DNA from 3 places in the Fictibacillus sp. b24 genome. Region 2 is predicted to be linked to each of the others. Evidence: riboswitches for the same ligand, from Rfam matches in the RefSeq annotation. Region 2 holds a riboswitch; each other region holds the start of a gene.
The links. Region 2 has a riboswitch for S-adenosylmethionine ahead of QUF49_RS09400 (homocysteine synthase). Riboswitches for the same ligand answer to the same signal wherever they lie in the genome.

Region 1 (10,330 bases), 690 kb from region 2:
TAGCCCTACAAGAGTAAAAATGGCCAGGATAGAGAGCCAGTCGCCAAGGTTCGAAATTAACTGTGCAGAAATTAAAAAACGATACGGTTTGTTTTGAAGCAGTTTTTCTGAAGATTGTTCCAATTCATCAGCCCCTAAAATATAATTGACATCCATGTCACTATTATAATCGACACCGATGTCATTTTACAATAAAAACTTTCCAATAAATACAAAAAAACAGCCCCCTCATTACACAGGGAGGCTGTTTTTTGTTATTATACCAATGGTCCAGCTTGTGAAATCTCAGATGACACGGAATTGAACTTTTCGAAGTTCGCTTTAAATTTAGCAGCAAGTTCTTTTGCTTTCACATCATATTGATCTTGGTCTGCCCAAGTTTTCTTCGGTTGAAGAACTTGATCAGGTACACCAGGACAATGTGTTGGGATATGAAGGCCGAAGATAGGATCTACAACGGTTTCAACAGAAGCTAGCTCACCTTCTAATGCTGCCTGCACCATTGCACGTGTGTGTCCTAAGTTCATACGACTTCCAACACCGTACTCTCCACCAGACCAGCCAGTGTTAACGAGGTACACTTGCACATTGTGCTGATCAATTTTCTTTCCAAGCATTTCAGCGTAAACTGTTGCTGGTAATGGAAGGAAAGGTGCACCGAAGCAAGTAGAGAACGTTGCTTGTGGTGATGTTACACCTCTTTCAGTTCCAGCAAGTTTACTTGTGTAGCCAGACAAGAAATGGTACATCGCTTGTTCTTTAGTTAGTTTGCTGATTGGAGGCAATACTCCGAATGCATCAGCCGTTAAGAAGATGATCGTGTTCGGATGGCCTGCAACACTTGGTTGAATAATATTTGGAATCGCATCTACTGGATAAGCTGCTCGTGTATTTTCTGTTAATGTAGAGTCCTTGTAATCAGCTACTCTGGAATCTGGATCGATCATGACATTTTCTAGTACGCTTCCAAAACGAATCGCATTCCAAATTTGCGGCTCTTTTTCTTTAGATAGATCGATTGTTTTTGCGTAACATCCGCCCTCAATGTTGAAGACCCCTGTGTTAGCCCATCCGTGTTCATCATCACCGATCAAACGGCGGTTTGGATCTGCGGAAAGTGTAGTCTTTCCAGTTCCAGAAAGACCAAAGAAAAGTGCAACGTCCCCTTCATTTCCAACGTTTGCTGAACAATGCATAGAAAGAATCCCTTTTTCAGGAAGCATGAAATTCATAACTGAGAAAACGGATTTCTTAATCTCACCGGCATATTCTGTACCACCGATAAGTACGATGCGTTTCTCGAAGGATATGATGATAAATGTTTCGGAATTTGTTCCATCTTCAGCTGGATTTGCTTGGAATCCAGGTGCTGAAACTACCGTGAATTGTGATTCGTGTGCAGCCAGCTCATCTTGGTTCGGGCGTACGAACATTTGATGAGCAAACAAGTTATGCCAAGCGTACTCGTTAATAACTTGAATAGGAAGACGATACTCACGGTCTGCACCAGCAAACCCTTTGAATACGAATAATTCCTCTTTGCTGCCTAAGTATTGAAGTACTTTTTTGTATAATTTATCAAAGTTTTCAGGTGAAAATGGCTTATTTACTTTTCCCCAATCAATTGAATCTTTAACAGAAGCGTCTTCAACGATAAATTTATCCTCAGGGGAACGGCCTGTGTATTTCCCCGTAGTAGCTTGAAGTGCTCCTGTGGATGTCAGGATGCCCTCTTTGCGCTTAAGAGATTTTTCTACTAAAACCGGAACAGGTAAGTTCTGGTGAGTTGTTCCACGGGTCACAAGATCATTTAGGGTTGTCGTAAATTCCAAAGTATTCATATCAGACAGTACCATCCTTTATCCTAGAGTGATATATTCGAAAATTAGTATAACACATTAAATTAAATAATGTATACTATTTTATGAAAGCGCATCAAAAAAGTTCGTACTTCACAAAAAAAGATCATAATTCAACGAGTATTATCCATCATATTAAAAACGCTTTCAACAATAACATCTCAGCACTCAAAAGTTATTGATATTCCTAGTGTTTTCTATTGACATAGGTGTACCATTGCGCTATCATATTTCGAGAACGGCTACTCTTATTCTGAGTAGGTGGAGGGACAGGCCCTATGAAACCCAGCAACCGACATGAAAGTGGTGAATTACGATCCACTCGAAATGAAAAGGTGCTAACCTGCAAGGTGAAAATAACCTTGGACAATAAGAGGTTGAAGGCATTTGGATTTATAAACCTTTTCCCTCGTGAATGTATGTGAAACAGGGAAGGGCTTTTTTTATGCCTTTTTCAAGTAAAGAACATAAACTGTGCAAAATAGATAAGAATAAAGTACCGTATCATACTGAAAGCAGTTAAAGGGAGGATATTAACTTGTCCAAAAAAGTTAGTCGTCGTTTATTTACATCTGAATCCGTTACAGAAGGACATCCAGATAAGATCTGTGACCAAATCTCAGATGCGATTTTAGATGAAATTTTAGCCAATGATGCAAATGCTCGTGTAGCATGTGAAACATCTGTAACTACAGGTCTAGTACTTGTTGCAGGTGAGATCACAACTTCTACTTATGTAGATATCCCAAAAGTAGTTCGTGAGACAATTAAAGAAATCGGTTATGACCGTGCGAAATATGGTTTCGATTCTGAAACGTGTGCAGTACTAACTTCTATCGATGAGCAATCTGCTGATATCGCTATGGGTGTAGACCAAGCTCTAGAAGCTAGAGAAGGTTCAATGACAGATGCTGAGATCGAAGCAATCGGTGCAGGTGACCAAGGTCTAATGTTCGGATTTGCTTGTAACGAAACAGAAGAGCTTATGCCTCTTCCAATCTCACTAGCTCATAAATTATCTCGCCGTCTTACAGAAGTTCGTAAGTCTGAAGAAATTCCTTACTTGCGTCCAGATGGAAAAACTCAAGTAACAGTTGAATATGATGAGAACGATAAACCCGTTCGTATTGATACAATTGTAATTTCTACTCAGCATCACCCGGAAAACACGCTTGAAGAAATTCAAAGAGACGTGAAAGAAAAAGTAATCAAGCCAGTTGTTCCTGCTGAATTAATCGATGAAAACACAAAATACTTTATCAACCCAACAGGCCGTTTCGTAATCGGTGGACCTCAAGGTGACGCTGGTCTTACTGGCCGTAAGATCATTGTTGATACTTACGGTGGATATGCTCGTCACGGTGGCGGTGCATTCTCTGGTAAGGATGCTACAAAAGTTGACCGTTCTGCTGCATACGCTGCTCGTTATGTTGCGAAGAACATCGTTGCATCTGGTCTTGCTGACAAAGTTGAAGTTCAGCTTGCATATGCAATCGGTGTTGCTCAACCGGTATCAATCGCTGTAAACACATTCGAAACAGGTAAAGTATCTGAAGAAGTTCTTGTAGAACTAGTTCGCAACAACTTCGATCTACGTCCTGCTGGAATCATCAAGATGCTTGATCTTCGTCGTCCGATTTACAAGCAAACTGCTGCATATGGTCACTTTGGCCGTACAGATGTTGAACTTCCTTGGGAGAAAACAGATAAAGCAGAAGAGCTTAAAAAACAAGCTAATATTTAATGATATGATGAGACAGACTTCCTCTATAGGGAGTCTGTTTTTTTATGCTTTCATGCATGCAGAAGTGTCGAAATTTGAAGAAAGACTCATTATTTAGTATTTAGACTCAATAAAGTAAAATTAGACTCATTATTTAGTATTTAGACTCAATAAAGTAAAATTAGACTCAATTATTTGTAATTAGACTCAATAAACGATAAACAGACTCTATTACCGTCAAGTGAAGAGCACAAAAAAAAGGATTTACTCCCTCAAAATGAGTAATCCTTCGTTTTATAGGTTCTTTTTAAGCAATAATGGTTTTGCTTTTGTTTTGTCTGTAAGCAACTTCTTCATATTGCATGAACAGGTTTCCAAAAATGACTGACCAAGATTGAGTCAGCGCATAATTCCGTGCTTTTAATTTCATAGATTGTAAGAGCAGAGGGTCATCCAACATGGATACTGTGTTCTGTATGAAAGATTCTGCGTTTCCAGCTTCACAAATCCTTCCTGTAAGCCCATCTTGAACGATTTCTTTTACACCACCACGATTAGATACAATCGCAGGCAAACCAGATGCAGCTGCTTCTAAAACAACATTGCCGAATGTTTCTGTTGAAGAAGGAAATACAAAAAGGTCAGCTGCCGCATATACACCGGCAAGGTCTTCACCAGATAGATAGCCTGCACATGTTACATTAAGGTGTTCTTTTTCCCATTGATCAACAATGTGTCTGCTAGGACCGTCGCCAACAATAAGCCAGTGAACATTTTCTCTTAATGCAGGTGGCAGTTTATTGATCATTTCATGCAGAATCTCTAAATCTTTTTCCGGAGCCAGTCTTCCTACATACAAGAAGATATACTTCTCTGTGATCTTATATTTTTCTCGAACGAAAGTGTCATGCTTATGAGGTGTGAACATAGCACAGTCAACTCCTCTTGACCATATTTCTACGTTTTTAAAACTTTTGCTGTGCAGAATTTGTCGTGTTTCTTGACTTGGAACAAAGTTTTTTTCAAAGTGTCTATGAAACCATTGAAGGTACCGCCAAAGTAAGGGTGATAGAAATTCAAGATGGTAGTATGCAAGGTAACGGTCAAAATGGGTGTGATAAGAGGCGACCATGGGAATGTTCTCTTTCCTGCCGTAACGCATTCCAAATAGACCAATAGTAAAAGGAGTAGCTATATGAAGGAGGTCTGGATTAAATTTATTCAATTCACTATTCAACGCACGCAGTTGGGGAATGGCAAGCCTGCACTCAGGGTATAGAAAGAGTGGCAGGCTTTTCATTGCATAATATTGATCACATTCCATTTTAGGAAGCTCATCTAATGAGGGCATGATCACTTTATATTCAACATCATTCTTCTCCATGTAATCAGTAAGTCTTTTTAAAGTACGTGCAACACCATTAATTTGAGGGTAGAACGTATCTGAAAAGAGAGCGAGCTTCATTTTCTCATCTCCTTTTATAAGAAGTAAGGCAAGATAAAGCTATTTACTAAAAACAAAGAAAAGAAGCTGGAACTGATTCCTAAAATCATTCCTGCAAGAACATCAGAAGGATAGTGCAGACCTAAGTACATGCGAGAAATGGCTACTAAAAGTGCAGCGACTAATAAGAAAATACCCAGAAACGGATTTAGTAATATTAATGGTGTAACGATTGAAAAGATAGCTGTAGTGTGACCAGACGGAAATGAATGATCCTTTAGCGGGTTGTTGCCGATGTTCGTATCGGGAAGACTTAAATAAGGCCGCTTTCGAGGATACATTTTTTTAGAGATGGCAACAGGAATGTGGCTAATCATTAGTGAAAGCATACAAACGATTCCCCAAGATTTTAAATGCATAGGGAGAAATAACAGAAGCAAGATACTTGTAGATATGGTAGCTGTTGCACCACCAAGATGTGTCCATAAGTGAAAGAAATGGTCCATTGAATCCCTGTGCAGTCTTCCATTGATGAGCCGGAAAAATGTACACTCTTTTTCATAAAGCCAATCAATTACTTTTGTCATAAAGATATCCCCCTTGCCTCTCGTTTTGTTTGTTAATTTAATCATATAAGGCAATTGTAAGGAGAACATGAAGACAGTATGAATTTATTATAAAAAAACCATCCTGCATCGAGGATGGTTTAAAAAAATATTTTTCTGTCACGCTCTTCTTTTAATATTTCAACTGCCTCACGGAAACGCTGTGAGTGAATAATCTCCCTCTCTCTCAAGAAGCGAAGTGAGTCATTAAGGTCAGGGTCATCAGACATATTAATAATCCATTGATAGGTTGCGCGTGCTTTTTCTTCTGCTGCAATGTCTTCATATAAATCGGCTATGGGATCCCCTTTGGCAGCTATGTAGCTTGCGGTAAAAGGTACACCTGCTGCATTATGATAAAACAGTGCACTGTCGTGATTAACGTAGTGATCTGCAATCCCAGCAGCTTTTAATTGTTCAGGAGTAGCATCTTTTGTCAGTTTATAGATCATCGTGGCAATCATCTCGAGATGTGCAAACTCTTCAGTACCGATATCTGTTAGCAGCCCGATTACTTTATCAGGTATCGTATACCGCTGATTTAAATAGCGGAGTGCAGCTGCGAGCTCTCCGTCTGCACCACCATATTGTTCGATTAAGTATTTAGCAAGAGTCGGATTACATGAAGTTACTTTTACAGGATATTGCAATTTCTTTTCATATACCCACATTCAAGCGTACCTCCTATTTTTCTATATCTGCCATGGCCATGGTCCATCGCTCCAGTTCCAGGGCATACCAGAATAGCTGTTTCCGTATTGTTGAAGCGGACCGTATTTTGACTCGATCGCTCGTTTAATTTGTTTTCTCTGTTTAGCAAATTGATTGAATTGCTGAACCGCTGATTGATCTTGTGGATGTGTATCTAGGTACAGAGTAAGCTCAACAAGAACAAAATCAACAGCTTGAAGTTCCTCCATCCATTGATAGAACTCTTGAGGTAAAGTTGGCTGCACAGAAACTACCTCCTTCTTTCATATGGATTTTCGTAATAATCGTAAAAGGCTGGCCAAAGTGTACCCTTTTGCAAAGCCTCCTTAGGTGAATATTGGGGAAGGTTGTATGGCTGAAACCCCATATATAAATTAGGCGGAGTCGAGTAATACTTCTTCCCAATCGGAGGGCACGGGTCATACGGGCTATGGTATGGCACATATGATTTTTGATTTGAGCTTCTGTCCATGTGATACCTTCCTTTCATAAAGTTAACTTTTTATTATAGGTATTCATGCGGTAAAGGGGACAGTACGAATTAATCTCAAATTGTTTAATTCTGTGTTAAACTTATGGACAAAACATGAAGGTAGATGAGGTGAAAAATCACATGTATTCAGGCATACACCACGTATCCTTGTTAGTTACGAATTTAAAAGAATCTCTTTATTTTTACGAAGGAATTCTCGGTTTCAAACAAAACAAAAAACGCCCTTCATTCGATTTTCCAGGCGTCTGGTATGATATCGGGAACACGCAGCTTCACTTAATTGTTCATCCTAAAGGGAAGGCTAGAAGAGGTACCACTGAGATTGACAGCAGAGATGGTCACTTTGCGGTAAGAGTTACGGATATGGACAAGCTGTTAAAAATCTTAGATGTACATAATATTCCTTATGTAAATAAGCCGAATAATAAAACGGATTGGCACCAAGTCTTTGTAAGTGATCCTGACGGTAACTTGATTGAATTTAACGTTTAGACTGCATTGACTTATAATACTGACCTTTCTCATAATATTCACGTCGGATCCGATCCATATCCGCAATATCTTCTTCCGTTAATTCTCTAATGACTTTAGCTGGTCTTCCGAAAGCAAGGGTGTTAGGGGGGATCTTTTTTCCTGGCGGCACAAGGCTGCCTGCACCGATAAAGGCTCCTTTTCCTATATGAGCACCGTCTAAAACGAGGGAACCCATACCAATCAGTGCATTTTCTTCAACCGTACAGCTGTGCAATATGACACTATGTCCGACGGTTACCCCATCTTTTAAGTGAAGGGTCCGGTTTGGACTTTGATGAAGGACCGAGTTATCTTGAACGTTTACATAGTTTCCAATGATGGTCGGGGATACATCTCCGCGGATTGATGTATTAAACCATATGGAAGAGTATTCACCGATTTGAACATCGCCAGTTATGGTCACATAATCTGCAATGAAAGCCGTTTCTGAAATCTTAGGTTGTTTGTCACCGTAGGGATAAATCATCATATACACTCCTATTTACATTTTTTTATTACTTACAGTTTAGCAAATCATTAAGTTCTATGAATAGAAAAGAGGGTGGAGAAATTTGTGGACTTGGAAAACGGATAAGGATGCAATAGGGTCGATTGTTGTCGTTCATGGAGCAAATGAACATCATGGCAGATATGATTGGGTAATTAAACAATTGAATGAAGCCGGTTTTCATTGTGTATCTGGTGATCTTCCTGGTCAAGGAACAACAACTAGGAGAAGAGGTCACATCGATACGTTCAACGAATATATCCACACAATAGAAAGCTGGTTTATCGAAGCAGAGCAGCTGGGACTTCCCGTCTATATTTTAGGCCACAGCATGGGTGGATTAGCAGTGATTCGGACGCTGATGGAAAAAAGGCTTAACATAGAAGCAGTCATTTTATCATCTCCATGTTTAGGGCTAGTTCAGTACCCTTCCAGAGGTAAAGAAGCCGTTTCTTTACTTCTTAACAAATTGGCTCCAGGTATTAGACTAGCAACCAATTTACCGGAAGGAAGTGCTACACGAAACGAAGAAATTCGAATACGTGATAAAGAAGATAAACTGATCGTCAAAAAAGTTTCTGTCAGATGGTATCGGGAATTAATCTCTTCCATAAAATATGCTTTTGATCAACACAAGCGTTTTCCGAATGTACCATTGCTGCTATTGCAAGCTGGTGATGATTTAATCGTGGACAAAGAAATGGTAAGACAGTGGTTTAATGGCATTCATTTAGAAGAAAAATGGTATAAAGAATTTCCGTCTCTTTATCATGAAGTGCTGAACGAACCTGAGAGAGATAAAGTGTTCGATTATGTAAAAAGATTTTTATTGTTGCATAGTGAGGTCAATAAAGGAAAAAGGTAAAGAAAGATTAAGTAAAAGGAGCCATCTTATGAACAAAATTCCGGTTCACCCTTGGGGATTGATGTATTCCGTTTATACTCACATTTTTCCGGCTGTTGGTCAGTTGCTTAAGGATTGGCATGAAAAAGCTGAACACATTCCAAATCCAGAATTAAGAAAGCAAGCAGTGAGCAGTATCTCAGATAAAATGTTTCATTGTGAAGGAGGAGCGATCCTTACGCTTCTTGCAGGAAAGCATCGCCGAAAAGCCATTGAATTTGTGGTGGCTTACCAAACAATAAGTGATTATTTGGATAATCTTTGTGATCGAAGTACTTCACTCAATGAGAAAGATTTTAGAGCGCTGCATGAAAGTATGTTTCATGCACTTAGTCCAGGAACCATTCCTACAAACTATTATCGATACAGAGAAGAGCAAGATGATGGCGGTTATTTAAATGAGCTTGTAGCGACTTGCCAAAATGTACTATCAGACATGAAGGCTTATCCGAATATTGCGAGTGAACTGATTGGACTTGCCCAGATTTATTGTGACCTTCAAGTACATAAACATGTAGTCGTACAGGAAAGAGAGCCTCGTCTGATCAGTTGGTTTGGTGAATATCAATCTGTACTGCCTGATATTACATGGTACGAGTTTTCAGCGTGTGCGGGTTCTACGTTAGGTATTTTCTGTTTGGTCAGCTATGCTTTTCAAGGAAACTTTACAAAAGAGTCTGCGGCAGAAATAAAAAAAGGATATTTCCCGTGGCTTCAAGGACTTCATATTCTTTTGGATTACTTTATTGACCAAAATGAGGACAAGCTAGAGGGCGATTTGAATTTTTGTACGTATTATAAAAATGAGCAGCACATGCTAGAACGCATGGTTTATTTTGCAAAAAAGGCTGATAACAGCTGTTCAAATCTGCCAAATTCAAAATTTCACCGATTAATTCAAAGAGGATTGTTAGGGATCTACCTTGCCGACAAAAAAGTATCAGAATGCCCCGGCATTAAAAAAATGGCCGCTAAGCTGGTTAAAGTGGGGGGAGCCACAAGCTATTTCTTTTATGTGAACCGAAAAGTGTATCAGAAATTGAAGCCTTCCCTTTCATAAAAATACTTCTTTTATAAAGTGGTTGAAGTCAAGGGGCTTTGTGGTTTCCGCGGGGGTATCTGAAGGTAATAGTGAGTGCATATTTTGTCGAGGAGTGTAGCCTCGTGGATAAAAGGCAAAAACTTTTGGATTGGATGAGCTAAATGCCCCAACAGGTATATGTAACAGCCAGCAAAAAAGGCTGATTCAACTTTGGTTAGTTGAATTCAGCCTCTTTTTTCAATCGCGACTACAAATGGCGGGTCGTTTTTTTGATTAATAAATTCGTACTGTAATACATGTGTTTGTTTTTGATCCAGCTGTTTTACATAATTCATGACAAGTTCTTTTTCTTTTTTGCCCTCTTCATGTCCATGATAGATTACGAGTATGATTACGCCTTCAGGTTTCAATAAGTGCAGAAGCTGTTCAATAGCACCGATGGTAGATGATCCTGTAGTGGTAATCGATTTGTCACTTCCAGGCAGGTAGCCGAGGTTAAAGATAGCAGCTGATACTTTTGATTTAAGA
Region 2 (10,330 bases):
AACTACCAGCTCCTGTTGCAAGTACAACTAACGCTAGATTAACATCAGTTTGGCCCAGCAATGGAATCACGAGCCCTGCAGTAGTTAAAGCTGCAACGGTTGCAGAACCTAAAGATATACGAAGGATGGCTGCAATCATCCATGCAAGTAGAATGGGTGAAAAGGTAGTGTCTTTAAATAAATCAGCTACATAGTTACCAACACCACCGTTAATCAGAACTTGTTTGAAAGCACCACCGCCCCCAATAATTAGAAGCATCATACCGATGTGTGTAATCGCTGTTGTACATGAATCCATAACGGTTTTGATCGGGATATTTCTTGCTAGTCCCATTGTATAGATGGCTACTAATAATGAGATCAACATGGAAGTAGAAGCATCACCTACAAAACGTACGATTTCAAATGTTTTGCTATCCGCGATTCCCATTGTGTTTTGAACCAAGGTAATAATGGTTGCGATAGACATTAAGATAACGGGAAGCATTGCCGTAAATACAGAGATACCAAATGAAGGTGTGTCTTCTAATTTAAATACTTTTTGTTCACCTAATGATGCAATATTACCGGTTTTATTAAATGAATCCGGAACAATTTTTTTAGCGATCTTCGTAAATACTGGTCCTGCTAGAATAACAGTTGGAATCGCAATAATGAAACCGTAAAGCAGCACTTCACCAATGTTAGCACCAAATTCGCCCGCAATTACGGTTGGTCCTGGGTGAGGAGGCAAGAATCCATGAGTAACAGATAAAGCAGCTACCATTGGAATACCGAGATAAAGAATAGAAACGCGTAATTGTTTTGAAATCGCGAATACGATTGGAATCAATAATACTAAACCTACTTCAAAAAATAGGGCAATACCGATAATGAATGAAGCAACAACGATCGCCCATTGAATTTTTTTCTCTCCAAATTTCTCAATTAAAGTAATGGCAATTCGTTGTGCACCGCCGGCATCAGCAATTAATTTACCTAACATGGCACCAAGACCAAAGATTAACGCCAGATGACCGAGTGTTCCGCCTAATCCCGCCTCAATCGATTTAACAATTTCGCCAAGCGGCATTCCAAGCGCTAACGCGACACCAAAAGAAACGATGATTAATGAAATAAACGTGTTTAATTTGAAATACATGATTAATAGCAATAACGCTAAAATTCCACAAGCTACAATAAATAAGGGCATGATAAAATCCTCCTGATGTTATTTTTCTTTATTGCTTAAGCTTCTTTGATAAACTGCAATACGTGTATAATCTTCTTCTAGTTTTCTAGATAAACTAATAAAGATCGGTAATAATTCTCTATACTCTTTTACGGCTTCTGCATTAGGTGTGTGTTTAAAAGTACTGCCAATCATTTCAGAAGCGGCTTCAAATGACTCTATTTTTCCTGTAGCATATAACCCTAAAATACATGCTCCTAAACAGGAACTCTCAAAAACTTCGGGTACAGTCACTTCTGTATCAAATATGTCTGACATCATTTGACGCCAAATCTCCGAACGTGCGAACCCGCCAGTTGCTTGGATACGGGTTACAGGCTCATCCATGCATTCTACTAATGCTAAGAACACAGTGTATAAATTGTAGATCACACCTTCTAAGGCAGCTCGTATCATATGTTCTTTTTTATGAGAAAGGGTTAGTCCGAAAAATGAACCTCGTACATCTGAATTCCATAATGGAGCACGTTCTCCAGCAAGGTAAGGATGGAATAGCAATCCATCAGCACCAGGTCTCACGCGTTCAGCAATCTTGGTTAGAATTTCGTAAGGATCGATTCCTAATCGTTTTGCTGTTTCTAATTCCGATGCTGCAAATTCATCTCTAATCCACCGTAGGACAACGCCCCCATTGTTAACAGGCCCGCCGATTACCCAATGGTTTTCGGTTAGAGCATAGCAAAAGATTCTGCCTTTTTCGTCTGTCTGCGGCTGGTCAATAATAGTTCGAATGGCACCGCTTGTACCAATCGTGACAGCAATTTCACCTTTGCCAATCGCATTGACTCCAAGGTTAGATAATACACCATCACTGGCTCCAATAATAAATGGTGTCTCTGGATTTATACCAATCTGTTTCGCTAAATCTAAATGACAATTTGTGAAAACAGCAGTTGTAGGGACTAAGTTAGAGAGTTGATCACGTGTGATACCTGCGATTTTTAAGGCCTCTTCATCCCAATCCAACTTTTTTAAGTTCATTAAACCCATCGCCGAAGCTAAAGAATGATCAACAACATATTCATTAAACAACTTTTTGAAAATGTACTCTTTAATTCCTATATATTTTTTAGCATTGGCAGCAATTTCAGGTTGTTCATTTACAATCCATGAGATTTTGCTTAATGGACTCATCGGATGAATCGGTGTACCCGTTACTTTGTATATTTCATGACCATTCAGTTCTTCTTTTATCTTCCTAGCCCAAGCTTCACTTCGATTATCTGCCCATGTAATGCAAGGTGTTAATGGCTGATCGTTATGATCCATCGCAATAACGCTATGCATGGCACTGCTAAATGAGATAAACAAAATCTCTTCAGGTGAACATTTTGACTGATTTACAACATTTGTAAGGGTTTGCAAAACTGTTTGGAAAATTTGTTCTGGATCTTGAACAGCTGTTGAAATATCAGGAGTATGAAGCGGGTAACCGATATTTTCTTGTGCAATCACCTCACCATTTTCACTAAACATAACAGCCTTCGTACTTGTGGTACCGATGTCGACTCCTACCATATAGCTTTTTCTTTGCTGTGTACCGTCGATATCTAACATTTGTTTACTCCTTTTCTTGCTCCCTTGCTCTTGATAGCATTTGTTGTGACATCCATAGATCATCTACTTTTCCTTGTACATCATCAAAGTTTTGATGCAGTGATTGAATCATGACGTCTCTGTTTTTTGAAGAGATGGCATCGATATAAAGTTCATGGTTTTTCATGATACGGGAAAGATCATCGTACTTTTCATTAAAATGCATGCGCATTGATAATAAAATGAAACTTTCCATTACTGGTTTTGTGTTATTCCAGATCATCGTAATGTAGGAATGATCGATAGCGCGAATGATTGTTTCATGAAATAAGACATCCTGAAAGGCGAACTCATCCGCGTCTTTGTATTTCATAGCAATTTGCATCATTTCTAAAATCTTGTTGAGCTCTGTCACTAATTCCGTAGTGTCCTTTTTAACAAGACGTTCAAAAACAAATGTCTCGATCATCAATCGTACATCGTATATTTCTTCAACTTCTTTTTCTGTTATTCCAGTGACAACTGCACCCATGCGTTCTAATCGAATAAGATTTTCGCTTGCAAGAACCTTTAACGCTTCACGAATAGGTGAGCGGCTTACATTATATTCAGCAGCTAATTTATTTTCAGAGAGTATGGTACCGCTTTCAATCAGCCCGGAAATGATTCGCATTCTTAGCTCGCATGTTACACGCTCACCAGTTGAGGCTTTAGATAACCATTTTGCAGGATAAAGAGAATCCTTTGATTCGTTCAATAAAATAACCTCCTTTAATAGAACGAGTATACTTGTATACAAGTATTATAGTACATGCTTATGAAAATGCAAGCGCTTTATTTTTAAGTGTTATGAATCAAAATGTGGATGCTAGTTCGCTTTAGGTGAAGATGATGATTGTAAACGTGGGAAAAGAAGTACTACGGTTGTAAAGGAAGGATTCTCGGTGGTATGGATTTTAGAGTTTCAGGTGGTCACGCTGGATCTACCGGTGAAAATGATTACTTTACAGGTGGTCACGGAGAATGTACAGGTGGAATCGACTACTTCACAGGTGGTCACAGCACTTTTATCGGCGAACGTGTAATAGATAGGAGAACACGTACCGTAAAATCCGTTGACCGATGAATGGTAAAAAGTAGTTTTATAATAATAGTTAAAGAAGTATACCTACTATTCTTAATTAAAACAGCTCAGAGCAAAGATGCTCTGAGCTGTTCTAACATTACAATCCACTCGGGGAAAGAGCGATCGCTTTCAGTGCGTGATCAAGATCATAGATAAGGTCATCCACTGTCTCTATACCGATTGAAAGACGAATTAACTCGGGTGAAACACCTGATTTTCTTTGTTCTTCTTCTGATAATTGCTGGTGTGTTGTACTCGCAGGATGGATAATCAGCGATTTAGAATCTCCAACATTTGCAAGGTGAGAGAAGATGCTGACATTTTCAATTAATTTTTTACCTTCCTCAACACCGCCTTTAACACCAAACGTAAGAATTGCACCCGCTCCTTTTGGCAAGTATTTTTGAGCGAGTTCATAATAAGGACTGCTCGGTAAGCCCGCATAATTGACCCAGTCAACGGATGGATGGTTTTCTAAGAACTTTGCTACTTTTAATGTATTTTCTACGTGTCTTTCAATACGAAGAGCTAGCGTTTCTAGCCCTTGGATGAATAAGAACGAGTTGAACGGTGCTATGGAAGATCCTAAGTCACGCAGCAGCTGCACGCGAGCTTTTAAAATATACGCAAGCGGACCGAATGCTTCCGTGTACACGATTCCTTTATAGCTTGGATCTGGCTCTGTCAGACCTGGAAACTTACCGTTGCTCCAGTCAAATTTTCCAGAGTCTATGATTACACCACCGACTGATGTTCCGTGACCGCCAATAAATTTCGTTGCGGAGTGAACAACGATATCTGCTCCATGTTCGATCGGACGGCATAGGTAAGGAGTAGCCAGTGTGTTATCTACAATAAGTGGAACTCCCGCATCATGTGCAATGTCAGCAATTGCTTGAATATCGGCTACATCAATTTTGGGATTTCCGATCGTCTCAATGTAGACTGCTTTTGTTTTTTCCGTAATCGCATCTTTAAGCGATTGAAGATTATCGATCTCAGCAAAATTTGTTTGGATACCGAGTTTTGGAAGCGTTACAGAGAAAAGATTATACGTCCCGCCATAAAGGGAAGTGGATGCAACAATCTCATCACCGGAACCTGCGATATTGAAGATGGCATTTGTGATGGCAGCCTGACCAGACGCAAGGGCAAGTGCACCAACACCACCTTCAAGTTTAGCGATTGTTTGCTCAAATGCATCTTGCGTCGGATTCATCAAACGCGTGTAGATGTTCCCGAACTCTTTTAATGCAAATAAGTTAGCCGCATGTTCTGTAGAGTTGAACTGATAGGATGTGGTTTGATAGATCGGAACGGCTCGAGCACCTGTCGTTGGATCTACTTTTTGTCCTTCATGCAGTGAAATGGTTTCAAATCCATACTGTCTTGCTTCGCTTTTAGTTTGGTCGCTCATTTTCAAATCTCTCCTCAGCATTTTAAATTTTTTAGCATTCAATTTAAATTCAGTTTCAACTTATCCAACAAAAAAGACCTCTTCCAAAAGAAGAGGTCCCGATGATTTCACACGATCGAAGTCTCATCTTTCAGAACGTTAATTGTTCTGCTGAAATTAGCACCATGCGTGTACGCTGGTTGCCGGGCTTCATAGGGTCAGTCCCTCCGCCTCTCTGGATAAGAAGATTTGAATATTGAATTAAGATTTATAATACATAGCTCATAATCAATAGTCAACAGAATTTTTTAAAAATTTCGGATTTTTATTTTCAGGATTGCTTTTTACAGCATAGATAATCCCAACAGCCCAAAAGGCAGCAAGAACAAAGTAGATTGAGAACATAGTATCGGAAGACAGTCCAACTGTAAGAAGGAGTGTTCGAATATTGGTGATGATGATTAATCCTCCCACTAGAACGCCTAAGATATGTGAAGGGATCAAGCGGACAAGCCAAGCTGCAATTGGAGCTGCAATTACTCCGCCAGCCATTAGGGCTCCTACCCAAAGCCATTCGACTTGTTCCCAGCCTAGCGAAATAAAGAAACCGATGGAAGCAGACACTGCTACAGCGAACTCACTCGTATCGACAGAACCAATCACTTTTCTTGTTTTCATATCCTGCTTTGCCATAAGGACTGGAGTTGTGACAGGACCCCATCCGCCACCGCCTGTAGCATCTAAAAATCCTGCTAACAAACCAAGCGGCAGAAGTTGTTTTTTTGTAAAAGGCTTACTCGCGGCTGCTCGTTTTTCACCAAGCTTAAAAAGAAAACGATACAGAATATAGACACCCAGCAAAATAAGAAAGATTGAAATATAGGGCTTTACTACATCTCCAGGAAGGCTGCTTAAAAAACATGCTCCTATAAAAGCACCGATAGAACCAGGCAGGATTAAACGAAGTACAACCTGGCGATCAACATTTCCAAACTTAATGTGAGAAATTCCTGATGCTGCCGTTGTAACGACTTCTGCTAGATGGACAGATGCCGAGGCAGCCGCAGGGGCAATCCCTGCTACTAATAACAAAGATGTTGAAGTTACTCCATATGCCATTCCAAGTGAACCATCAATCAACTGTGCAGCAAGTCCGATTAAAGCTAATACGATTAACTTTTTCATACTTTTCCTCCTCAAAATAAAAAGGCCCTTAACAAGTGATGTTAAGAGCCTTCGGTTTTCCGATCAGCGATGCGGATGAAATTTTAGTTATTACTATATGTTCCAAAAAGACAAAATGTCAACTGTTTGTTTAAATATTTTGTAAAAAAAGAAAAATTAAAAAATAGGTCTTGATATCCCCTTCAGATGTGATATGATTTTTAAAAATTAAACTCTTATCAAGAGTGGTGAAGGGATCTGGCCCGATGAAACCCGGCAACCTGCGATCGTAAGGTGCTAACTCCAGCAGAATGTTTTTACATTTTGGAAGATAAGGTAATACGTTTACCTCCACTATCTTTCCGAAATGGGAAGGTTTTTTTGTTTTTGTAAGAGATATTTGATTTAAAAAGGGAGGCAGTGGAGTGGCGAACGAAAATAGTGCAAACGATTTTCTTCCTCAGCTGCAAAAAATGCTGAGCAATATCAAATTTGGATCCATTACTTTGATCGTGCAAGATGGAAAAGTAATTCAGCTTGAAAAAAACGAGAAGGTAAGAATTAAATAATGCGCTGACTAGAAAACTAGAGGCGGTTTTAACGAATGGGCACAGCCCTAAAAACGTTAAAGCCGCTTTTTTGATGGCAAAAAGGAGGTAAGGCATTGCTAACATACGAGACATGGGAGGACAAAACTCAAGATTTTGATAGTGAAAACTCTACAAAAGGCGCACTAAATGTTTTGAAGTGGGCTTATGAAACATACAACGAGGAGCTGGTTTATGCTTGCAGTTTTGGTATAGAAGGAAGCGTCCTAGTTGATCTTGTTCATCAAGTGAAGCCAGATGCACAAATCGTGTTTCTAGATACGCACCTTCATTTTCAAGAAACGTATGAAGTCATCGAGGCAGCTAAGAAAAGATACCCTTCACTTCGCATCAAACTGAAGTCCCCAGCTCTCTCACTAGAAGAACAAGCAAACAAACATGGTGATGAGCTATGGAAAGTTAATCCGAATCACTGCTGCGCGATTAGAAAAGTAATTCCTTTAGAAGAGGAGCTAAACGGAGTGACTGCCTGGCTCTCTGGACTGCGCCGTGAACAGTCTCCTACCCGGCAAAACACGCAATTCATTAACCGGGATGTACGATTTAAAAGTATTAAGATTTGCCCGCTCATTCATTGGACTTGGAAAGACATTTGGCGTTACGCACACAAAAATGATTTGCCGTATAACAAACTTCACGATAACGGCTATCCGAGTATAGGATGCGAGCCATGTACACAGACAGCAAAAACCGCAGATGACCTTCGTTCTGGACGATGGTCAGGGACTGAGAAGCTAGAATGCGGACTTCATCAAAGCCAATAAAAAGATGATCTGGAGGAGAGAACGTATGAGTACAATACTGCCCCACGGGGGAAAACTGATTAATCGTTATCAGCCTGACACATCATATCACCACATACAAAAAGAAATCACTCTCGATGCGACAGCACTTAGTGATCTTGAATTAATAGCTATAGGAGCATATAGTCCGTTAACAGGATTTTTAAATCAAGAAGACTATCAATCTGTTGTTCATGATATCAGGCTAAGTGATGGTACGGTTTGGAGTCTTCCGATCACGTTACCCGTTAATCGTGAAACAGCTGAAGGACTCAGCACAGGTGAAGAAGTTCGATTAACGTACGAAGGAGATACTTACGGTGTCCTGCTGGTTGGAGATATCTATTCTCCCATTAAGCAAATAGAAGCAGAGAAAGTCTACAAAACTACGGATTACGATCACCCTGGTGTAAAGAAATTGCTGGATCGTCCTTCTGTGTATATAGGCGGAGACATCACGCTTGTTAAACGTCCTGAGAAGAAAGAATGTAAAGCCTATCATCTCGATCCTAGTGATACGAGAAAGACTTTTAGGGATTTGGGTTGGAAAACCGTTGTTGGTTTTCAAACGAGAAATCCCGTTCACCGTGCACATGAATATATCCAAAAAACAGCGCTTGAAACAGTGGATGGTCTCTTCTTAAACCCGCTCGTGGGTGAAACAAAGTCTGATGATATACCAGCCGATGTTCGAATGGAAAGCTACCATGTTCTTTTGAAAAACTATTATCCGAGTGATCGTGTCTTCCTAGCTGTGTTTCCAGCCGCCATGCGCTATGCAGGTCCTCGTGAAGCGATTTTCCACGCTCTCGTTAGAAAAAATTATGGCTGCACACATTTTATAGTTGGCCGTGATCATGCAGGAGTAGGTAATTATTACGGGACATACGAAGCACAAGAAATCTTTTCACAGTTTACAGAGGATGAGATTGGAATACAAACACTTTTCTTTGAACACAGCTTTTTCTGCAAAAAATGTGAAGCAATGGCCTCTTCCAAAACGTGTCCTCACTCAAGTGAAGATCATGTGATTCTATCTGGAACAAAGGTACGAGAGCTGCTTCGTAATGGTGAACTGCCGCCTAGCACTTTTAGCCGTAAAGAAGTAGTAGAAGTCTTAATAAAAGGGCTAAGAGAACAGGAAGAAAAAGAGCGAAAAGGAGATTCAAATGAACAAACCACACAATATCATCTGGCATGATAGCTCGATTACAAAAGAAGATAGAAGAAAACAAAATAATCATTCCAGTTTTGTTCTTTGGTTTACTGGACTCTCTGGTTCTGGAAAGTCAACCATTGCTAATGCACTTGCAAAAGAACTGTACGATCGTGACATCCGTAACTATGTACTCGATGGAGACAACATACGTAATGGTTTAAACCGTGATCTATCCTTTTCCGATGAGGACAGAACGGAAAACATTCGCAGAATCTCTGAAGTTTCCAAGCTGTTTGTAGATAATGGAACCGTTGTGCTGACAGCATTTATCTCGCCATTCATACAAGATCGAGAGAAGGCAAAGGAAATTGTTTCAGAAGAAGAGTTTGTTGAAATCTTTATTGCTTGTCCAATTGAAGAATGTGAGAAAAGGGATCCAAAGGGATTATACAGCAAAGCGCGAAAAGGTGAAATCCGTGACTTTACTGGAATTGATTCACCTTACGAAGAACCGATATCACCTGCTCTTACCATTCATACAAACGAACAAGGTGTTATTGAGAGTGTTGAAATCATCTTAAACTATTTAAAAAACAGGAAGTTGATTTAACTAACGATAAAGGAGATCGAAAACGATGGCATATGAAAAAGCGTGGGCAGATAATCCGAAAATCAATAAAACAGAACAAAAAAAGCTCGTAAAAGATGGCTTGAAAATATTTGAAGATATTCCTCATTACGCACAAAATGGCTTTTCTTCTATTCCGAAAGAAGAATGGGATAGTTTCAAGTGGGCTGGCCTTTATCTGCAGCGTCCTAAAGAAGACGGATACTTTATGATGAGGGTTAATGTTCCCTCAGGAATTTTAAACTATGAACAAGTTAAAGCTCTTGCCCATATTTGCAAAGATTATGGCAGGTCTGTCTTTGATATAACGACGCGACAAGCTATCCAGTTTCATTGGCTGACGATTGAACAGATTCCTGACATTTTTAATCGGTTGGAAGCGGTTGGGTTATCGAGCGCTGGAGCATGTGGAGACATTACGCGAAACATTATGGGAAATCCAATTGCAGGCATCGATCCATATGAACTATTCGATACAACAGAGATCGTAAAAGAAGTATACGAGTTCTTTCAGCATAATGAAGATTTCTCTAACTTGCCGAGAAAATACAAAATGTCCATTAGTTCAAATGTGAACAATAGTGCTCATGCTGAAATTAACTGTGTGGCATTTACGCCCGCTTATAAAGAGGTTAAAGATAAAGAGATTCCAGGATTTCATATAAAAATCGGCGGCGGTCTATCATCTAGACCATTCTTA
Region 3 (10,330 bases), 910 kb from region 2:
CTCGACCGATTCCCAGATCCAAAGGTCATACAAAATGGAAAATGACGTCCACGATAGACCGTGTTTTGCTAAAACTTCCCGCTCCATCTTATTCCGCAATCCTTGTGCCGCTCGGTAGAGATTAGTTACGACAGTTATAGCGTCCAAGTGGAGTGACTCGATGGGCGCCTTCGCTAATTTGTTGATGGTATCCTTTTCTTCCGGCAATAATTCACCGAACTCATCAAAAGAATAGATGCTAACCACTCCTTAAAGTTTTCATAATCGTTAGCGTTGAAACGATATTAACAAAGTTACATGGTAAATGCAAGATAGTTTTTTAGATTCTCTGTTGTTAAGTTGCCCATTTTGTCTTGTCACCATTATGATGTGGTTTTCCATACTTCACTAAAACGTGCCAAAGCAATTTCAATTCCTGAAGGGCTTCACTATATGTTCCTAGGTCGCTCCAAGCGTCTGGATTCCGCTTCAAGTCCATAACGGCACTACCGACAACACTGGCATCAATCACATTATTTTTTGCGATCCGTTTTGCTAAAGAAGGCATAGTCGGACCTCTAAAATCAGGCGGTACTTCGTCTGCCGTTAGCTCGAATCCCATATGCCAATAGAGATTGATTGCATATTTAGAACAAAGTTGTTCCAATGTTTTCCCAACCCTCGTTTCCTTAAAAGATGGATCTGCAACAAGAACTTCAACATCTTCCTTTAAAGAAATGTCACCATGAACTTGAGCTTCAATATAATGATTAAGATTACGAATCACCTGTTGCTTTGATGGATCAAGTACTGCCTTATCTAGGTTGGATTGAAGATGATTGATTAGTTTTCCTGGTGTTAGATTCCTTTCACCAATGGCAAAATCCCTTGTGAAAATTTCAACCAACAAAGCGGACATAATCATATCAAACTCAGTCAGCGTTCCCTTTTCAACAGGATCTTGATGAGAGTCCAAATACGTGAACGTTGAGCGTTTGGAGACTTGAGGAGAAAGCAGAAAATAACACGAACCAAAACGAGGAGCTGGACCGTCTGGATGTAGCATCAGATTCAAAGCGCCGTATTTCGGACGATGGCTATTGGTCGTCCCTTCCAATTGATACGCTCCTCCAAAAATTCTTTCTTCCCACGTATCACGCAATCCGCCAGGGTATGCTGAAACGCTTCCGTTCGAAAGCAGCGTTTCAAACTGACTTTTATAAACACCGTCGAGCAGTAAAGCTTCAGCAACCATTTTCAAACTTGAGTTTGGCCGATCTGGATGAAAGTGGAGAGCGATTCTTGCATTCTTTTTTATTTTCAAAACAGCGTCTTCATATAATTGGACTGGGATATTCGCCATCTTTAGAATGTGTTTGATTGACTCACATGCTTCATCTTTATGGTTTTTAGCATATTCCTCAAAGAACTGGATAGCTGCATTTTGCGAACGAGATAGTTTCATAAATAACGGTTCCCCTTTAATGATTTATACAGCTATTCGTCACGTTTTTGTTATATCCTTTGATTTTTTTTAAAAGGAATAGGGCGAATTCTGGAACGAATATATTCAAGATAAGGAGTGATAAAACATGGAAAAGGCAAGAAAGCGAAGTATGACAAGAACAAGAAGCTTTCGTACTCCAAAGACAATTACTCTTATAACGATGCTTTTTCTAATGATTGTTGCGATAGTTAGTTTATTTTTGTCGAATTCTATATATCATGAGCACCTCGTATTATCTGAAGGCCTTTACTGGCTAGGAGGGTCGATCTTTTCACTTTTTATGTCCATCTTCCTAGTTCATTATAAGATGGAGAAAGTGATTGAAAAGATTTTCGTTCCTTTACTGATTGCTGGTACGCTCATTTGTTCAATTGTTTTTGCCCATACCGCTGTTCAGCTTTTTAGAGATAAAACAGCTTATGATCATGAGAAATTTCAAAGTGTTGAAGGTATACCCTCTAATATTACGTACGATGGTTCGAAAAACGGCAGAGATTATGTGGCAACCATTACAATACAGGGAACAACTCTTCATTTTGCTCAACAATCTATTCTAAGATCCAGTTTTATAGAGAAGTATAAAAATAAACCTCTAAAGCTAGCCTACCTGCCTAGAAGCAAGTATGCAGTAGCGATAGAGGTATTAAGTGAGCAACAATAGAGAATCAAGCCCTTACTCGATTTACAGCAATTAACATTAAGAAAGAAATTCCAACAACACTCGCTACCCACATCCAGGCGAGATCCATGTTGCCAGAGTCGATCGCCATGTAGATTGCGGTAGATACCGTTTGCGTTTTTCCGGGTATATTCCCCGCAAACATGAGTGTTGCACCGAATTCTCCCAAAGCTCGGGCAAAACTTAATATGGCACCGGATACGATGGCCCTAAGTGCTAAAGGAATGGATATCCTCATAAAAACATGCCATTCATTCGCTCCATCTACACGTGCCGCATTCTCAATATCTCCGTCAATGGACTCGAAACCCGATTTTGCCGATTGATACATGAGAGGAAATGCAACAACCGAAGACGCGATTACTGCGGCCCACCATGTAAACATGATTGGTTGGTGAAATAACCATTGTATGAGTTGCCCGCCTGGACCATTTCTCCCGAATAAAACAATCAGAAGAAAACCAACTACCGTAGGCGGCAGCACTAAAGGCAGTAAAAAGAACGTTTCAACAATAGATTTCCCTTTAAATTTTTTGTGAGCCATCATCCGTCCAAAAAATAAGCCTGCAGCGATTACGAGGATTGCCGCAACTAGTGCAATTCCTAACGACAGTTTGACTGGTGACCAAAAGTCGATAGCCATCTAATTTTCTACCCGCTTAAAACCATTGTCTTCAAAGACTTTGATCGACTCTTCTTTTTTCAGAAATTCATAAAACTCCTTGGCTTCTTTCTGATGTGAACTTTCTTTAGTTACGCCTACGGGGTAGACGATAGGTGAATGCGTTTGCTCGCTTGCGGTTGCTGCAATTTTCACTTTATCCGAGATCACGGCATCTGTTTTATAAACAATTCCAGCGTCTACGTTTCCCGTTTCTACATAGGTTAATACTTGACGCACATCTTTGGCATAGACCATTTTCTTTTCGATCTCGTTCCATAGATTTAAGCTTTCAAGCGTTTCTTTCGCATACGTTCCAGCTGGCACAGACACTGGCGTTCCGATTGATATTCGGTCGGCTTTCGGTAAATCCCCAAACCCATTTATTTTTGAGTTGGTTGAAACGATTAGCACCAATTCGTTACGCAAAAGATCTGTTCCTGAGTTTCCCTCGATGAATCCCTCTTTTACAAGTTCATCATATTTATCTTCTGCTGCTGAGAAGAACAGATCAACAGGTGCACCTTGTGCGATCTGCTGCTGCAGTGCTCCTGATGCTCCAAAGTTATATGTAATCTTTACATTCGGATGTTCTTTTTCATAGACGGCTGCGATTTCATTTAACACATACTGCAAACTAGCTGCAGCTGATATGGTAAGTTCAACTCTGTCTTGTGTTTTTTGTTTGTTCGATTGATCTTGCCCCTGTCCTCCGCATGCCGTTAAAAGTACGATGAGCATCGTTAGGCAAATCATCATATGATACCTTCTTCTCACTTCATTTCTTCCTTCCACAGCAATGTCTGATTACATTTGATTATAGCAAAGCATTAGCGGAAACTCTTCTATTGTACTTGCTTTCGTTTGCGTAAATTAAATTTCAAATAAAAGAAGCCGCCATGAAGGACGATTCCCCTTCGTGACAGCTTCTTCTTCTCTTATTCTGTAACGGCAAGTACAGACCCTTTATACTCTTTGTCGATAAAGTCTGTGATCTCTTTAGAGTGAAGCACTTCAAGCAAAGCTTTGATCGCTTTTTTATCTTTGTCTCCTTCACGAACCGTGATGATGTTCGCAAATGGTGATTCAGACCCTTCTAGTGCGATAGAATCTTTTTTTGGATTCAGATCAGCATCAATCGCAAAGTTTGTGTTGATCACAATCGCATCGCCTTCATCGTGTTCATATGCCTTCGTTAAAAGGCCTGGGTCAATGTCTGCCACAAATTCTAAGTTCTTCGGATTTTCTACAATATCGCTTAGCTGCGCTTCATAGCCTTTTCCTTCTTTAAGCTTGATTAGTCCTTCTGCTTCAAAAATGGAAAGAATTCGACCGTGCTCAGCTACTGAGTTACTTAAGATAATTTTCGCGCCATTCGGAAGATCCTTCAATGACTTATGTCTTTTCGAATATACTCCCATCGGCTCGAGGTGAACAGCACCTGCGTTTTCAAACTTGTACTTTGGATTGTCTTTCACCTGCTGTGTTAAATATGGAATGTGCTGAAAGTAGTTCGCATCGATTTCTTTTTCATAAAGTGATTTGTTCGGCAGAATGTAATCTTGGAATTTTACGATTTCTAGGTCAATTCCTTTTTCTTTTAAAAGCGGTTTTGCTTCTTCTAAGATTTCAGCATGCGGTACGTTCGATGCCCCAACGACGAGCTTTTCGGTTTTCTCCCCGCCATTTGCTGCTGATGATCCACAAGCTGTTAACACAAACACTGCCAAACTTGCGAGTAAAACTTGAATGATTCTTTTCATGATCTAATCCCCTATCCTCTAGTTCTCTATATTTTTATTTGATAAAAACTCTTCAAGAGGCAGCATGCAAAAAGCCTTCTGAGCTCATAAAAGAGACAGAAGGCTTCTCGAAAAAAGATCCGATTTCCTCTCATCTCTCAGCGTGACCGCTGTTAGATTTAGCACCGTTTTCATACTGACTATTCAGTACGAATGGTTGCCGGGTTTCATAGGGCTAATTCCCTCCACCTGCTCTTAATAAGAGTGTTCATATCAAATTACTTTGTATTATTACAGGAAATCCATGTAATGTCAAACACTTTTTTCGAATTATTCTGAACTCCTTGTGTTTCTTAATTCTGGCGTTGCAGCAATGGCAATTCACTCACCTTTTCTCTTAAGGGAGATAAAACCGACAACCTCGCACACAAAGAATATTATTAAATCCAGAGGAAATGCTAGGAAAATAACTTACTTCAAAAACGAGTGGGTGCCGCACGTGAACTTTTTTAAGAAAAAGAAAAAACAGCCAGAACAAAAACAGACCAATAATCAAGATTCTTTAACTTTTCAAGAGTTGATGCAAAAATTAAGTGCTTCTGCCGACTTTTCAACCGTTAAACAATCATCTGCGAGCACATTTTATATCTCATATTATAAAACTCTCGTAAACCCAGAATTTGTTCACCGAGATTTATTACCTTATATCACAGATCTTCCCCTTAAAAATCTAGATGATGTACAGAAACACTTGCCTTTAGATGGCATAGTAAAAACGAATGATGTTCGTGATATCGCAAACAAGGTAACAGAAGGCTTTATTCTTTTACAGATGAATAAAGAGGATACAGAGTGTCTGTTGATACCCAGTCTTTCAACAGAAAATAGGCAAATTTCGATTCCAGAAACCGAGTTCAGCGTAGTTGGTCCTAAAGAAGCATTCGTAGAATCACTCGATACGAACTTGAATCTCATACGAAAAAGACTGCCGATTCCAGAGTTTATAGTTAAAGAGGTGCGCGTTGGTAAACTCACGAAAACAAGAGTTGCCATTATCTACATAGATGGAATCGCTGATCGTGAAAATGTAAATACGGCAATCCAACGAGTCAATGATATTGAATATGATCATGTAGTAGACAGCTCTTTTATCAACCAAATGATTTCAGACAATGGAAACTCACCTTTTCCACAGCTGATTGACACAGAACGTCCTGATCGTGTGGCGAGTGTACTGGCGGAAGGAAAAGTCGCAATAATGGCGGACGGTTCACCACATGCACTGACAGGACCAACAACAATCGTTGAGTTTTTCTCAGCCTTTGAAGACTACTTCCTAAACTGGGTATTAGCTTCCGCTTTTCGTTTGATCCGTTTGATGGCAGTCATGTTTTCCGTATTATCCACACCGCTTTATGTCGCGGTTTTAACGTTTCATTATGAGATGATTCCTGAAAATTTGTTGGCGACACTTGTGGCGTCACGAAATGATATACCTTTTCCGCCTATCCTTGAGGCAATGGTATTAGAACTTTCAATCGAACTGCTGCGCGAGGCAGGAGCGAGACTGCCAACTAAAGTCGGTCAGACGATCGGGATCGTAGGCGGTATCGTTATCGGAACTGCTGCTGTTCAAGCTGGACTCACGAGTAATGTTCTCTTGATCATTGTCGCGTTAGCCGCCCTCGCATCTTTTACAACACCTGTTTATCAGATGAGTAACACGATCCGTCTGCTGCGCTTTCCCTTTTTATTGTTTGCTCAATTTTTAGGTGTACTTGGTGTAACAATTTGCTTTGCTTTTATCTTGGCTCATCTGTTGAAATTAACTTCACTTGGCAGGCCTTATATAGCGCCACTTTATCCGCTGCGTACGAACGATTTGAAAGATGCGCTCATTCGTATGCCGTTCAGTTCACAATTCAACCGTCCAGACTCATTAAGACCTAGCGATAAAAAAAGGATGAATAAGAAGCGCGCAAATGAAAAGCATGATATAGAGGACTAAAAAAGAGGGGTATGTATGTCTCAGATTAGTGAAAACAAACAGATATCACCCTATATGGTGTTTTACTTGGTCACTACGATGCAGGTTGGTGTCGGTATCCTTGGCTTCGAGCGTTACATTGCAAAATCTGCAGGTCATGACGCCTGGATCGCAGTTGTGCTTGGAGGCTTATCATTCAACATCATCATTTGGATGATTTATCGCATTCTTTTAAAAGAGAATACTGATATTATTGGGGTTCATCGTAATTTGTTCGGAAGATGGGTTGGGGGTCTGCTAAGTTTTCTATTGCTGCTGTATTTCATCTCAACAGTTATAACCATTCTAAGAACTTATATCGAAGTGATTCAAATCTGGATGTTCCCAGAGCTCGGGACGGAGGTAATCTCCATCCTCTTTTTGGTGCTTGCCTATTCATTTGTAGTCGGGGGTATACGAGTTGTTGCTGGACTTTCGGTGTTAGGATTTTTCATAACACTGCCTCTATTTTTATTAAAATATTACGCTCTTAAAGATGCTCATTATACAAATCTTTTGCCTATTTTTGATCATTCGATCACTGAGATCTTAGCGGCAACGAAAGGCGTTACTCTTAATTACTTAGGATTTGAAATGATCTTACTGTACCTGCCGTTTCTGAAACAACCAGAAAAGTCTCAAAAATGGGCACACTTTGGCAATCTTTTTACGGTGTTCACCTATTTTATCACCATATTCGTTTCGTTTGTTTATTACAACCAAGAGCAGCTGCAGCATACAATCTGGGCAACACTCACTCTTTGGAAAATCGTGGACCTTCCCTTTGCACAGCGTTTTGAATATGCAGGAATCGCACTCTGGCTTTTCGTTATCTTGCCCAACATATGTATCGGGTTGTGGTCTGTCAGCCGCGGACTACAGCGATTATATAAAATCAAACAAAAAAGTGCGTTACGAGCATTACTTTTAGTCGTCTTTATTTCATGTATCCTTGTCATCGATCGGCAGCAGGTTGACATTCTGAACAGCAGTGTTTCTAATATTGGCTTTTACATTCTGTACTTCTACATTCCGTTCCTTTTTGTGATCCAGCTTATTTTGACAAAAGCGAGGAAAACAAAACATGGTTAAAAAATATCTTGTCATTATCTTTTCAATAGTTTTACTCACAGGTTGTTTTCCGAGTAAACGAATTCTAGAAGACATCCAGCTCGTATCAGCGGTCGGCTATGATTATCACTCTAAAAACAAAGTTAAATTAAACGCGATGGTCGCCATTCCTCAAAGTGGAGAAGATGTACCGCCGATTTCTCAAGTGTTTACTACAATAACACATACGAGTAAAATGGCGAGAGCTCTCGAACAAGCCGAATCGCCAAAGCCTTTTCAAGTCGGCCGTTTAGAAGTTGCATTGTATGATAATCGTTTAGCGGAAAAAGGAATCTATAATTTGGTAGATACCCTTCAACGTGATCCTGCTTTAGGACGTGATCTATACTTGGCTGTCGTTCAGGGAAGTACGAAACCGCTGTTGGATCAGAAGTACCCACTAAGTGAAACACCTTCCAAATACCTGTTCCAGCTTTTACAGCAAAATATGCTTTCTAATATCCCAGATTCCAATCTTCACCGTTTCTTGTACACCTTTTACGGAAAAGGAATGGATCCTAACTTGCCGTTATTAGAAAAACAAGGCGATCGTATCAGGTTGAAAGGAACCGCGATCTTAAAAGATGATAAGATGGTTGGTCAACTTAACCTTGAAGATTCCTTTATGCTTAAGCTGATGATGGAATCGTTTGAAAAAGGGATTTATGAAGTGAAATTTACCAAAGATCGTTTCTTCACTATTCAAAACATCTCGTCAAAAGCAGAGTACCATTTTAAAAATGTTAGAAATTCTCCTGCAATCGACATCGTGGTTAAAATTAAAGGGCGTATAAGTGAAGCACCGAAAATCCCTGTCAGTAAACCACCTCTTGTCGAACAGCTTGAACGGGCAACTGAAAAAGAAATGAGTGAGAAAATTAACAAAATGGTTGATAAGCTCCAAAAGTGGAACGTAGATCCCATCGGCTTAGGCGATCTGGCGCGGAGCCGAAGGAGAGGATTTAATTTTGAGCAGTGGGAAAAACAATATCCCGATATCCCAATCAACGTAAAAGTAAAAGTGGAAATCGTTCAGGCTGGGATTACGGAGTAGAATGTTGACTGAGATTGTATGATGATTTATACCGCTTCGTCCTCGTTATTTAGGACGATGGCAATTGTTGATTCGTGTCGAAAAACGGATAAATTATTTTATACACGGATATATTGAGGCTATCCGCGGAATTATTTATTCTATACCCGGAATTATTTCTATTTACCTTGGAAATAAGTTGAGGGAGAGCAAGTGTAAATATATGTGTTCGTTTAAAACGAACATTTCCTCAAAGTGTTTTTTTCGAGCGTACAATAATGGACTAAAAAAGAAGCAATCACTCTAAAATGCGCATCATCAGAGTGAAAGCTTCTTTTTTACATCAATTTATAATAAAGCGGAGGTTAAGCCCCTCCATTCACGCCGCCTGCACTAGATTGTTTGCGTTTTTCAATCGCGTTAACGCCCATAACAACGGCGATCAGTTCTTCTGTTCGCAATACATCCGAATGATTCATTAATTCATATGCTGCTGATTGAAAGAAGCCGCTTACTTTTTTGAAGGTCGCCACTTCCGCCTTATTGTCATCAAGGATGGTGTATTCTTTTGAAAAGGCAGGGGACTCAATTTCGTACGTATGGTCATTGGTTGAGTATCGATAACGCTTTGAAAAAAATGCAAATGAAGACTTCACCTCACCCAATTCCGTCCCATCAGCCTGGGTGATGATCCATCTGCTCGAAAAAAACGGAAAGGCACCTTCAACAACGACCTCTCCTTTTTCATTCTCCACATTCACACTTGAAGAGAATGCACTTTTCAAATCAAGTTCACCTAGCTTTTCTTGGGAACCATTATAAATATCTGTTCTTCCTGAAGAGAAAAAGGAATCATTGAAATACACACACTTCTCCATACGTAACCCCCCTTGTTAACATATATGAACAACGTCATTATTTTATTTAGGCTGATTTGGAAAAAAATTTGTTGCTTTTGGAAGTGGTTGATTTCCGTTACAGGATGCTCGTTTTTTTTGTAAAAGTTAGCGTTTTATAGCATCCACAATCAGTGAAGGAAACTTGAGACTTCCGCCCTGATTTCTCGGATCGTAGTGTTTTGAGCGGAAAATTACACCGTCTTTTCCGTCCCATTCATGATCATGAAAATCACCATGCTCATCAAAGTATTCCAACAACTGAACATCAAACCCCGCTTTCGCAAAGAGCTTCTGTAACGTTTGGTAAGTATGAACAATCTTATGGCTGCTAGCTGGATGATCAAGGGGTCCAGGACCACCAATCTGTACCATGCTCTGATACTCATCATCTCGAAAAAAACCGTCAGGAACCGCACAGCGAATGTAGCCAGAAGGTTTCAAAAAGTCATAACAAATTTTAGCAGCCTGTACTCCCTCTTCGAATGTTAGATGCTCCCATACGTGCTCTGCGAGAATGGCAGAGATTGAATTTCTCTCAAACCTTTCCTCCCACTTGCTCTCATCAAGCAGATTCAGTTCCTCTTCCTGTGTGTGAAGCCAGCCTGGATTGTTATTGTAAACGCCAGCACCAATCACAATTTTAATAGGTTGTGAAGTTGTCATCGAGATTTCCCACCTCCACAGATTGCTGATG

Region 1: another riboswitch for S-adenosylmethionine. It lies ahead of metK (methionine adenosyltransferase); the one in region 2 lies ahead of QUF49_RS09400 (homocysteine synthase).
Region 3: another riboswitch for S-adenosylmethionine. It lies ahead of QUF49_RS14120 (MetQ/NlpA family ABC transporter substrate-binding protein); the one in region 2 lies ahead of QUF49_RS09400 (homocysteine synthase).

What each region holds. Positions count from the first base shown of each region.
Region 1 is NZ_JAUCES010000005.1:1,118,498-1,128,827, forward strand. It holds gene QUF49_RS05650 (MFS transporter) at 1-123, opposite strand, end outside; gene pckA (phosphoenolpyruvate carboxykinase (ATP)) at 258-1,841, opposite strand; SAM riboswitch class I at 2,105-2,235, shown strand; gene metK (methionine adenosyltransferase) at 2,398-3,603, shown strand; gene QUF49_RS05665 (glycosyltransferase family 4 protein) at 3,890-5,047, opposite strand; gene QUF49_RS05670 (phosphatase PAP2 family protein) at 5,062-5,613, opposite strand; gene cotJC (spore coat protein CotJC) at 5,733-6,302, opposite strand; gene QUF49_RS05680 (spore coat protein CotJB) at 6,324-6,551, opposite strand; gene QUF49_RS05685 (spore coat associated protein CotJA) at 6,593-6,814, opposite strand; gene QUF49_RS05690 (VOC family protein) at 6,944-7,327, shown strand; gene QUF49_RS05695 (gamma carbonic anhydrase family protein) at 7,317-7,835, opposite strand; gene QUF49_RS05700 (alpha/beta hydrolase) at 7,921-8,721, shown strand; gene QUF49_RS05705 (tetraprenyl-beta-curcumene synthase family protein) at 8,750-9,820, shown strand; gene QUF49_RS05710 (class I SAM-dependent methyltransferase) at 10,027-10,330, opposite strand, start outside.
Region 2 is NZ_JAUCES010000005.1:1,807,795-1,818,124, forward strand. It holds gene QUF49_RS09380 (GntP family permease) at 1-1,192, opposite strand, end outside; gene gntK (gluconokinase) at 1,211-2,749, opposite strand; gene QUF49_RS09390 (GntR family transcriptional regulator) at 2,793-3,524, opposite strand; gene QUF49_RS09395 (hypothetical protein) at 3,717-3,893, shown strand; gene QUF49_RS09400 (homocysteine synthase) at 3,991-5,310, opposite strand; SAM riboswitch class I at 5,431-5,535, opposite strand; gene QUF49_RS09405 (sulfite exporter TauE/SafE family protein) at 5,578-6,474, opposite strand; SAM riboswitch class I at 6,687-6,791, shown strand; gene QUF49_RS09410 (DUF2292 domain-containing protein) at 6,918-7,022, shown strand; gene QUF49_RS09415 (phosphoadenylyl-sulfate reductase) at 7,118-7,825, shown strand; gene sat (sulfate adenylyltransferase) at 7,851-9,044, shown strand; gene cysC (adenylyl-sulfate kinase) at 9,013-9,612, shown strand; gene QUF49_RS09430 (nitrite/sulfite reductase) at 9,638-10,330, shown strand, end outside.
Region 3 is NZ_JAUCES010000005.1:2,715,296-2,725,625, forward strand. It holds gene QUF49_RS14095 (MarR family transcriptional regulator) at 1-237, opposite strand, end outside; gene QUF49_RS14100 (DUF3626 domain-containing protein) at 335-1,444, opposite strand; gene QUF49_RS14105 (hypothetical protein) at 1,572-2,147, shown strand; gene modB (molybdate ABC transporter permease subunit) at 2,152-2,808, opposite strand; gene modA (molybdate ABC transporter substrate-binding protein) at 2,809-3,603, opposite strand; gene QUF49_RS14120 (MetQ/NlpA family ABC transporter substrate-binding protein) at 3,765-4,589, opposite strand; SAM riboswitch class I at 4,717-4,833, opposite strand; gene QUF49_RS14125 (spore germination protein) at 5,068-6,576, shown strand; gene QUF49_RS14130 (GerAB/ArcD/ProY family transporter) at 6,592-7,686, shown strand; gene QUF49_RS14135 (Ger(x)C family spore germination protein) at 7,679-8,758, shown strand; gene QUF49_RS14140 (hypothetical protein) at 9,103-9,615, opposite strand; gene QUF49_RS14145 (class I SAM-dependent methyltransferase) at 9,742-10,299, opposite strand; gene QUF49_RS14150 (bifunctional metallophosphatase/5'-nucleotidase) at 10,277-10,330, opposite strand, start outside.